DNA from 2 places in the Arthrobacter ramosus genome. Region 1 is predicted to be linked to the other one. Evidence: riboswitches for the same ligand, from Rfam matches in the RefSeq annotation. Region 1 holds a riboswitch; the other holds the start of a gene.
What was found. Region 1 has a riboswitch for glycine ahead of gcvP (aminomethyl-transferring glycine dehydrogenase). Riboswitches for the same ligand answer to the same signal wherever they lie in the genome.

Region 1 (4,410 bases):
CGCCATGAAGGCCGCGGGTCCAGGGCCAAAACCGTGCACGGCGGCCTCCTTGATGCCATAAACCACGGGGGCCATCGTCAAGATGGACAGCACGACGCTGGGAACGTCCGGTTTGCCCGGGTTGCGATCCTTGGACTCCGGAATGAGGGACGGGCCGAAGGCGAGCAGGGGCAGCAACAGCGGCACTGCAACCAGGAACACGGCTCCCCACCAGAAGTGCTCCACGAGCCAGCCACCGAAGATCGGCCCGAGCGCGGCGCCGCCGGAGAATCCCGCGGCCCACACGGCGACGGCGAGCCGGCGGCGGTTAGGGTCCGGGAAGATGTTGCGGATCAAGGACAGCGTGGACGGCATGAGCATGGCGCCGAAGATGCCCATGCTGGCGCGTCCAGCGATGAGCCATTCAGCCGACGGCGCGAAGGCGGTGGCCGCGGAAACGGCGGCAAAGCCCGTGCTGCCGATCAGCAGCAAGCGCCGGCGGCCGATCCGGTCTCCCAGGTTTCCCATGGACACCAACAGGGCTGCGAGAACCAGCGGGTACGCATCGACGACCCACAGCAGCTGCACGCCCCCGACCTCCAACGAACGGGCGATTTGCGGCAGGGCAAATGTGAGTGCCGTATTGTCCACAGCCACCAGCAGCACGGGGAACATCAGGAGTGCCAGGGCAGCCCAATCGCGCCACGGGGCGGATTGGATCGAAGGGGTGCGGGGGTGCTGGGTTGTGGACGGCGTGAACATGAAGATAACTGTACCGTCTGGACGGTATAGTTTCAATCTGACTTATAAAATTACCGCATCGAACTAAGGGATGATGGACACCATGCCGCGAAAACCTATTGCCCGGGACGCTGTCCTGGATGCCTTTGAAGCCCTGCTGATCGAGGTGGGGGAGCGGGCTGCCACCCTGGACGCCGTCGCAAAGCGTGCAGGCGTCTCCAAGGGCGGCTTGCTCTACCATTTCCCCAACAAGGAAGCCATGATCGGTTCCTTGCTTGAACGCATGGACGGGCTTGCCGCGCTGGATATCGAGGCAATGAAGGCAGCACCCGAAGGCGCGGCCGCGTTCTTCATCAAGTCTTCCCTCTGGGCGGATACTCCCTTGGACCGGGTGTTCGTGGCAGCTACGCGGCTCGCGGAAGTGGCGCATGAAGAAACCCGCAGGCGCTTCGCCGGGATCCAGCAGCAATGGCTCGATGTGCTGGCCGAGGAAGTGGGGCCCGAAATGGCCAAAGCGGTCCGGTATATGGGCGATGGACTTTACTTCAACGCAATGCTTGAGGGCGGCGCCGGTGATACGGAAGTCAAGGCCAGCGCGAGGAGCGCCGACGTCGGTGCGCTGCTGGCCGCCGTCGAACGCCTCCGTGACTGAGTGGGGCCCAACTAACTCGCAGTTGTTGTCGTTTAGAGGCTCCAAAACGACATCTAGTGCGAGCTAGTTGGGAAAGCCGGGCGGGGTCGGTGACCACATTTGCGGTCGCGGGCAGTCCATAGGACAATTGAGAGTTGTGGCAGCCGTCACCGGCAACCACGATCGATTCACATAACTGAATAAGCCTTTGATCTGCGGCGGGAGAGTCCTGCAGGCAAGTGATGCAGGCGCCGTAGGAGCAAATCCTCCCCAGGAATCTCTCAGGCCCACGCACCGCCGCGGCAAGGCAACTCTGGAAAGCAGCACGCTGACGCGTGCTCACCGACGGTGCAAGCGAAACAGTGCCACAAGCACGGTTCCGCGGAAACTCTCAGGTCCAATACAGAGCGGGGAGGAACCCGATTAGCTGTGGCGTACCCTTCGCCGCCTTATTGATGGAGTTCCTTCGTGACGGTTAGTTCAACCTCCACTACGTTCGTTGACCGGCATATCGGCGCCCGCCGCCAGGCCGACATTGACATCATGCTCAAGTCTGTTGGTTACGACAGTGTCGATTCGCTCGTAGACACCGCGGTTCCCAATGACATCCGCCAGGACGTCGCACTGACGCTCCAGAACGCCCTCAGCGAGGTGGAAGTTCTGGCTGAACTTCGCAAGCTGGCGGCCAAGAACAAGACGGCCGTGCAGATGATCGGCCAGGGCTACTACGACACCGTCACTCCGCCAGTGATCCGCCGCAACATCCTCGAATCCCCGGCCTGGTACACGGCCTACACCCCGTACCAGCCGGAAATTTCCCAGGGCCGCCTCGAAGCCCTGCTGAATTTCCAGACCATGGTCCAGGATCTCGTGGGCCTGCCCATCGCCAACGCCTCCCTGCTGGACGAAGCCACCGCCGTGGCGGAGGCCTTCCTGATGATGCGCCGTGCCAATAAGAACAAGACGGCCCATGACGGCAAGACCGTCCTCGACGCCGACTGCCTGCCGCAGACCATCGCCATCGTGAAGGGCCGCGCCGAGGCGCTGGGCTTCGAGGTGGAGATCGCGGACCTGTCCCGGGGCCTGCCCGACGGCGACATCAACGGCATCGTGCTGCAGCAGCCGGGCGTTTCGGGTCGGGTGTTCGACCATGCCGCCGTGATCGCCGCCGCCAAGGAACGCGGTGCCCTCGTCACCGTCGCCGCGGACCTGCTCGCCCTCACCCTGATCACGCCTCCGGGCGAGCAGGGCGCCGACATCGCCGTCGGCTCCACCCAGCGCTTCGGGGTGCCGTTGTTCTTCGGCGGCCCGCACGCCGCGTACATGGCTGTCCAGAAGGGCCTCGAGCGCTCGATGCCGGGCCGCTTGGTGGGCGTTTCCAAGGACGACGCCGGCACTCCCGCTTACCGCCTGGCGCTGCAGACCCGCGAGCAGCACATCCGCCGCGAGAAGGCGACGTCCAACATCTGCACCGCGCAGGCCCTGTTGGCCATCGTTTCCTCGATGTACGCGGTCTACCACGGCCCCGATGGCCTGAAGGCGATCGCCGAGACCGCCCACAACCACGCCCGGACCCTGGCGGCGTCCTTGAAGGCCGCGGGCCTTGAGGTCCTGCACGGCAGCTTCTTCGACACCGTCACCGTCCGGGTCCCGGGCAAGGCTGCCGCGATCGTTGCAGCCGCCGAGGCCAAGGGCATCAACCTGCGCGGCATCGACGCCGACACGGTCGGCGTCTCCGTTGACGAGACGACGACGGCGACCGTCCTCGCCGACGTCGCTGCGGCGTTCGGCGCTTCGCTCGCAGGCGGGGGAGAGGGCTTCGCCCTGGAGGCCGCCGTCGAGCGTTCTTCCGACTACCTTCAGCACCCGGTGTTCAACACCCACCGTTCCGAGACCCAGCTGCTGCGCTACATCCGCAAGCTTTCGGACCGCGACCTGGCGCTGGACCGCACCATGATCCCGCTGGGTTCGTGCACCATGAAGCTGAACGCCACCGCGGAGATGGAAGCCATTTCCTGGCCGGAATTCGCCTCGATCCACCCCTTTGCCCCGGATTCCCAGACCGAGGGCTGGCGCGAACTGATCGAAGATTTGGAAGCTGACCTCACGGAGATCACGGGCTATGACCAGGTCTCCATCCAGCCCAACGCCGGTTCCCAGGGCGAGCTCGCGGGCCTGCTGGCCATCCGCGGCTACCACCACTCCCGCGGCGAGGCCCAGCGCAACGTCTGCCTCATCCCGGCTTCAGCCCACGGCACCAACGCCGCCTCGGCAGTACTGGCCGGCATGAAGGTGGTCGTCGTGGCCACCGCGGCCGACGGCACCATCGACCACGCGGACCTGCAGGCCAAGATCGACGCCAACAAGGACGTCCTTTCGGCCATCATGATCACCTACCCCTCCACGCACGGCGTGTACGACGCCGACGTCCGCGAAATCTGCGACTCCGTGCATGCAGCCGGCGGCCAGGTGTACGTTGACGGTGCCAACCTGAACGCCTTGGTGGGCCTGGCCCAGCCGGGCAAGTTCGGCGGCGACGTGTCCCACCTGAACCTGCACAAGACCTTCTGCATCCCGCACGGCGGCGGCGGACCGGGCGTTGGCCCGGTCGCGGCCAAGGCGCACCTTGCACCCTTCATGCCCGGCGATGCCAACAACGCAGCCCATGAAGACGGGCGCGGCGTGGCCATTTCCGCCTCGCGTTACGGTTCCGCGGGTGTGTTGCCGGTTTCCTGGGCCTACGTGAAGCTCATGGGCGGCGAAGGCCTCACCGAAGCCACCAAGTCCGCGCTGCTTGCCGCGAACTACATCGCCTCGCGCCTCAACGAGTACTTCCCCGTTCTCTACACCGGTGAAGGCGGACTCGTGGCCCACGAGTGCATCCTGGACCTGCGCGAACTGACGGCCCGCACCGGCGTCACCGCAGAAGACGTGGCCAAGCGCCTGATCGACTACGGCTTCCACGCTCCCACCCTGGCGTTCCCGGTCGCGGGCACCCTGATGGTGGAGCCCACCGAGTCTGAGGACCTCGGGGAGATCGACCGCTTCATCGAGGCCAT
Region 2 (4,410 bases), 3.8 Mb from region 1:
GTGCGCCATGAGTTCGGAAACCAGGCCTTCCGGTGAGTACTTGTCCACGCCTAGAAGCTTGCGGGCAAGGGTGGTTCCTTTGTTACTGAGGAACTTCAGGGATGTCCCGACGCCGATCTGGGTCGCGAGCGCCAGCAGTTTTGTCCGCGGAACGGCCCCGGCAACACCGGCCCACACTGGCAGGTCGACCCCTTCGCGGCGCAGGAGTGCTGCGTAATCGAGGACCTTCGGGGCGGAGAAGCACATTTGCGTGACAACGTGCGTGGCCAAATGTTGTTTGGCCAACAGGGCATCCAGCAAGTCCAGTCCGCTCACGGAAGGGTGCCCCTCGGGGTAACCGGCGATGCCCGCGGTGATGCTACCGCCGGAGTACTCGGCGATGTCCGCCAAGAGGGGAAGGCTCGATCGATAGGGGCCGGCAGCTTGCGCACCGTCTCCACCGATGGCGAAGACCTCCGCGATCCCGGCGGCCCCGCAGTCCCGGAGGATGCCGGAAAGCTGCGCCCGGTGCTCCAGCCCGCGCGCCGAGAGGTGCGGAATCACGTTGTAGCCCAGAAGGCTGAGCTTGATGGAAGCCTCCATGGTCCGTGCGATGCCGTGATGGGGCAGGCAGGTAACGGTGAGCGCAGTGGAAAGCGGCACAGCGGCCTGGACTTTCTCAACGATTCCGTCCGAGGGAATGATTTCAATCCGGGTGGGGAACATGCTGGCTCCTTGCGGATCAGGCCGTCGTGTGGTGTGCGAGGAGGGTGCGGGCTTCCTGGCGGGTGGTGCCGGAGTCCTGGATGCCTTCGGCGATGTGGGCCAGGTGGGCGGGGATTTCGCGGCCTTTCTTGCGCATCGCGGTGGCCCAGAGGCGTCCGGCGCGGTAGGAGGAGCGGACCAGGGGGCCGGACATGACGCCGAGGAAGCCGGTTTCCTCGGCTTCGGTGGCGAGTTCGACGAATTCCTGGGGTTTGACCCAGCGGTCCACGGGCAGGTGCCGTTCGGAGGGGCGCAGGTACTGGGTGATGGTGATCAGGTCACAGCCGGCGGCGCGCAGGTCGGTAAGGGCTTCGGAGATCTCTTCCCGGGTTTCGCCCATGCCCAGGATCAGGTTGGATTTGGTGACCATGCCGGCGGCCCGGCCCTGGGTGATGACGTCCAGGGAGCGGTCGTAGCGGAACGCGGGGCGGATGCGCTTGAAGATCCGGGGCACGGTTTCGACGTTGTGCGCGAAGACCTCCGGGTTCGAGTCGCAGATCGCCTGGATGTGTTCGGGTTTGCCGGAGAAGTCGGGGATGAGCAGTTCGACGCCGGTGCCGGGGTTCAGTTCGTGGATCTTGCGGACGGTTTCGGCGTAGAGCCAGACGCCTTCGTCTGCCAGGTCGTCGCGGGCGACGCCGGTGACGGTGGCGTAGCGCAGGGCCATGGCCTGGACGGAGCGGGCGACCTTGGTGGGTTCGAACATGTCCACGGGGGAGGGTTTGCCGGTGTCGATCTGGCAGAAGTCGCAGCGGCGGGTGCATTCGGAGCCGCCGATCAGGAAGGTCGCTTCCTTGTCTTCCGAGCACTCGAAGATGTTCGGGCAGCCGGCTTCCTCGCAGACGGTGTGCAGGCCTTCTTTTTTCACGAGGTTCTTCAGGCCCACGAATTCCGGGCCCATCTGGACCTTGGCCTTGATCCACTCGGGCTTGCGTTCGACCGGGACGGCTTTGTTGCGTTGTTCAACGCGCAGCAGCTTACGGCCTTCAGGTGCCAGGGTCATGAGGAACTCCATAATTCAGGTGGCGCGGACGCACCACGATGATTCGGTTCCTCCCCGCTCTGTATTGGACCTGAGAGTTTCCGCGTCTCCGCCTCTCGGCTGGACGCTTGCACCGTCGGTGAGTCCGGTTGCCCGGGCTGCTTTCCAGAGTTGCCTTGCCGCGGCGGTACATGGGCCTGAGAGATTCCTGGGGAGGATTTGCTCCTACGGCGCCTGCTGAAACGTACCGGCAGGGCTCTCCCGCCGCAGATCATAAGCACGTGCCGCCTTTCGGTGACACGTCTCACATGGTATCCGGTGCCTGTGCGGCACGCAAAGAGTGGCTGTCGCAATTGTCGCGGGTTCTGGTTGGCGCAAGGTCTAGCGGGCGCCTTGTGAGGACCATACGGAAGCTCCGAGTTCCCGCGAAATTGTCCACGCGGCGTCGCGGAGTTCGCGGACGGTGGCCTCGCTTGCCGGCCACTCGCTCGCGGAGAGCACTACCGACAAAACGGCGATGACGGTCCCGCTTTCATCGTAGACGGGGGCCGCGATGGAAGCTTCGCCAATCACCGCTTCCTCGTATTCCAACCCGAGCGCGTTCTTGCGCACTTCCTCAAGCTGGGATCGGAGGACTGCGGGGTTGGTAATGGTTTCGCCGGTAAATTCGGCCAGCGGCTTGCTGAGCACGTCGTTTTCGAACTCGGGGTTGTAGGCGAGTAGTACTTTTCCGAGAGCAGAGGCGTGGGCGGGCAGGTTGAGTCCTGTTTCCGGCATTTGCTCTGTGCCGTCTGGGCGGCGGTCGTGATGAATGATCAAAACTTCGCCGAGAAGGTTCACACCCAGTCGCGTCGCGTAACCGGTCCGTCGGGACAACTCGTGCATCCACCGCATCGCGCGGGCCCGGACGTCAAGGGTGTCGAGGTAGACGCTCGAAAGTTTCAGCAGCGCGGGCCCGAGCATGTAGCGGTTTCCGGAGCTTTCCTGGGCGACCAGCCCGTGTGCCTGCAGCGATTTCACGAGTCCGTGGACCGTGGAAGGCGGAAGCTCCAATGCGGCGGCCAGTTCGGAGATTCCAAGGCGCCTGGCGCCCTGAAGGAGCCCGAGGATTTTGGCCGCTCGGTCAATCGACTGGATCACAGCTCCACTCTCCCATCATCAATTGGCTTCTCCGTTCGACATGTCAATTTAACCCCTTGACAACCAGGGATCCTAAACGGCATTATTCGATAATACCGAATCAGAGTTGACAATGTCGAATCCGACTCTTCGGCTAATTTCATCCACCGTTCAAAGGAGAACTTTCGTCATGGACGAAAACCGCATGTGGCAGCGCGTCGCTGCCGAGTTCCTGGGGACCGCGTTCCTCGTGTTCGTAGGAGTAGGATCCGTCCCGGCCCTCGCCATCGCCCGCGGCAATGCGCCGTTTACCGGTTCGGAGCTGGGCTTCATCTCCCTGTCGTTTGGTGCAGTCGTCATTGGCACCGTCTACGTCTTCGGTTACATCTCGGGAAACCACATCAACCCCGCAGTGACCGTGGCGCTGGCCGCCACAGGGAAGTTCCCGTGGCGTGACGTGCCGGGATACCTCGCAGCCCAGGTACTGGGTGCTGTTGCAGGTTCCCTCGCGATCATTGCGGTCCTCGGCCAGAAGGCCAGTGAGCTGGGCCTCGGGGTGGCCGCCTATGGTGACATCCCCGTCTGGCAGGCTTTCACCGCTGAATTCATCGGCACGTTCATTCTGGTCTTCACGGTCTTCGGCGTGATCCACCGCAAGGCCGCACCGGGTTTCGCCGGGATTGTCATCGGCTTCATCGTGTTCGCCGCAATCATCCCCGTCGCGCCCGCCACGGGGGCATCGATCAACCCCGCCAGGACCACCGGGCCGATGCTCGTACAGTTCCTGATGGGCGGAACCGTTCACTGGGAGCAATGGCCTGTTTATGTTGTCGCCGAACTTGCCGCGGGCGTCGCCGCGGGATTGTTGTTCGGGCTCATCTCGCGCACCCAGGCTGACCGCACCTCGCTCACCGAGGCGCTGACCGAGCAGGAGTCCCGGGCGTGAACAAGCTGATCAACTCCCCGCAGACTCTGCTGGCAGACGCCCTGCGCGGTGTCGCCGCCGCGCACGGCCAACTTTCCGTTGATTTCGAGAACCGCATCGTTTTCAGCACCGCACCACGGGAGGGACGCGTCGCACTGGTCTCCGGAGGTGGCTCGGGCCATGAACCGCTGCACAGCGGGTTCGTCGGCGCAGGGATGCTGGATGCCGCGTGCGCCGGTGAGATCTTTACATCACCGACGCCCGACCAGATTCTGGCCGCCGCCACCCGGGTGGACACCGGGGCGGGGGTGCTCTTCGTGGTGAAAAACTACACCGGCGACCTGCTCAACTTTGAAATGGCCGCCGAACTCGCCCGGGAGCAGGGAATCGAGGTGGCCACCGTTGTCGTCGCAGACGACGTCGCGGTGGAGGACTCCACCTGGACAGCGGGCCGGCGCGGTGTCGGCACCACGCTGATTCTGGAAAAAGTTGCCGGCGCAGCAGCTGCCCGCGGCTGGTCCCTTGAGAAGGTACACGGGCTCGCCGAACGGACCGCCCATGCCGGGCGTTCCATGGGGGCAGCACTCACCAGCTGCACTGTTCCTGCCGTCGGCAGGCCCAGCTTCGACCTCCCCGAGGG

Region 2: another riboswitch for glycine. It lies ahead of lipA (lipoyl synthase); the one in region 1 lies ahead of gcvP (aminomethyl-transferring glycine dehydrogenase).

What each region holds. Positions count from the first base shown of each region.
Region 1 covers NZ_BAAAWN010000001.1:3,996,582-4,000,991, reverse strand. The annotation lists gene ABD742_RS18405 (MFS transporter) at 1-741, opposite strand, end outside; gene ABD742_RS18400 (TetR/AcrR family transcriptional regulator) at 824-1,372, shown strand; glycine riboswitch at 1,561-1,658, shown strand; glycine riboswitch at 1,660-1,767, shown strand; gene gcvP (aminomethyl-transferring glycine dehydrogenase) at 1,820-4,410, shown strand, end outside.
Region 2 covers NZ_BAAAWN010000001.1:148,686-153,095, forward strand. The annotation lists gene ABD742_RS00745 (methylenetetrahydrofolate reductase) at 1-705, opposite strand, end outside; gene lipA (lipoyl synthase) at 722-1,747, opposite strand; glycine riboswitch at 1,797-1,900, opposite strand; glycine riboswitch at 1,902-2,000, opposite strand; gene ABD742_RS00755 (IclR family transcriptional regulator) at 2,108-2,866, opposite strand; gene ABD742_RS00760 (MIP/aquaporin family protein) at 3,036-3,791, shown strand; gene dhaK (dihydroxyacetone kinase subunit DhaK) at 3,788-4,410, shown strand, end outside.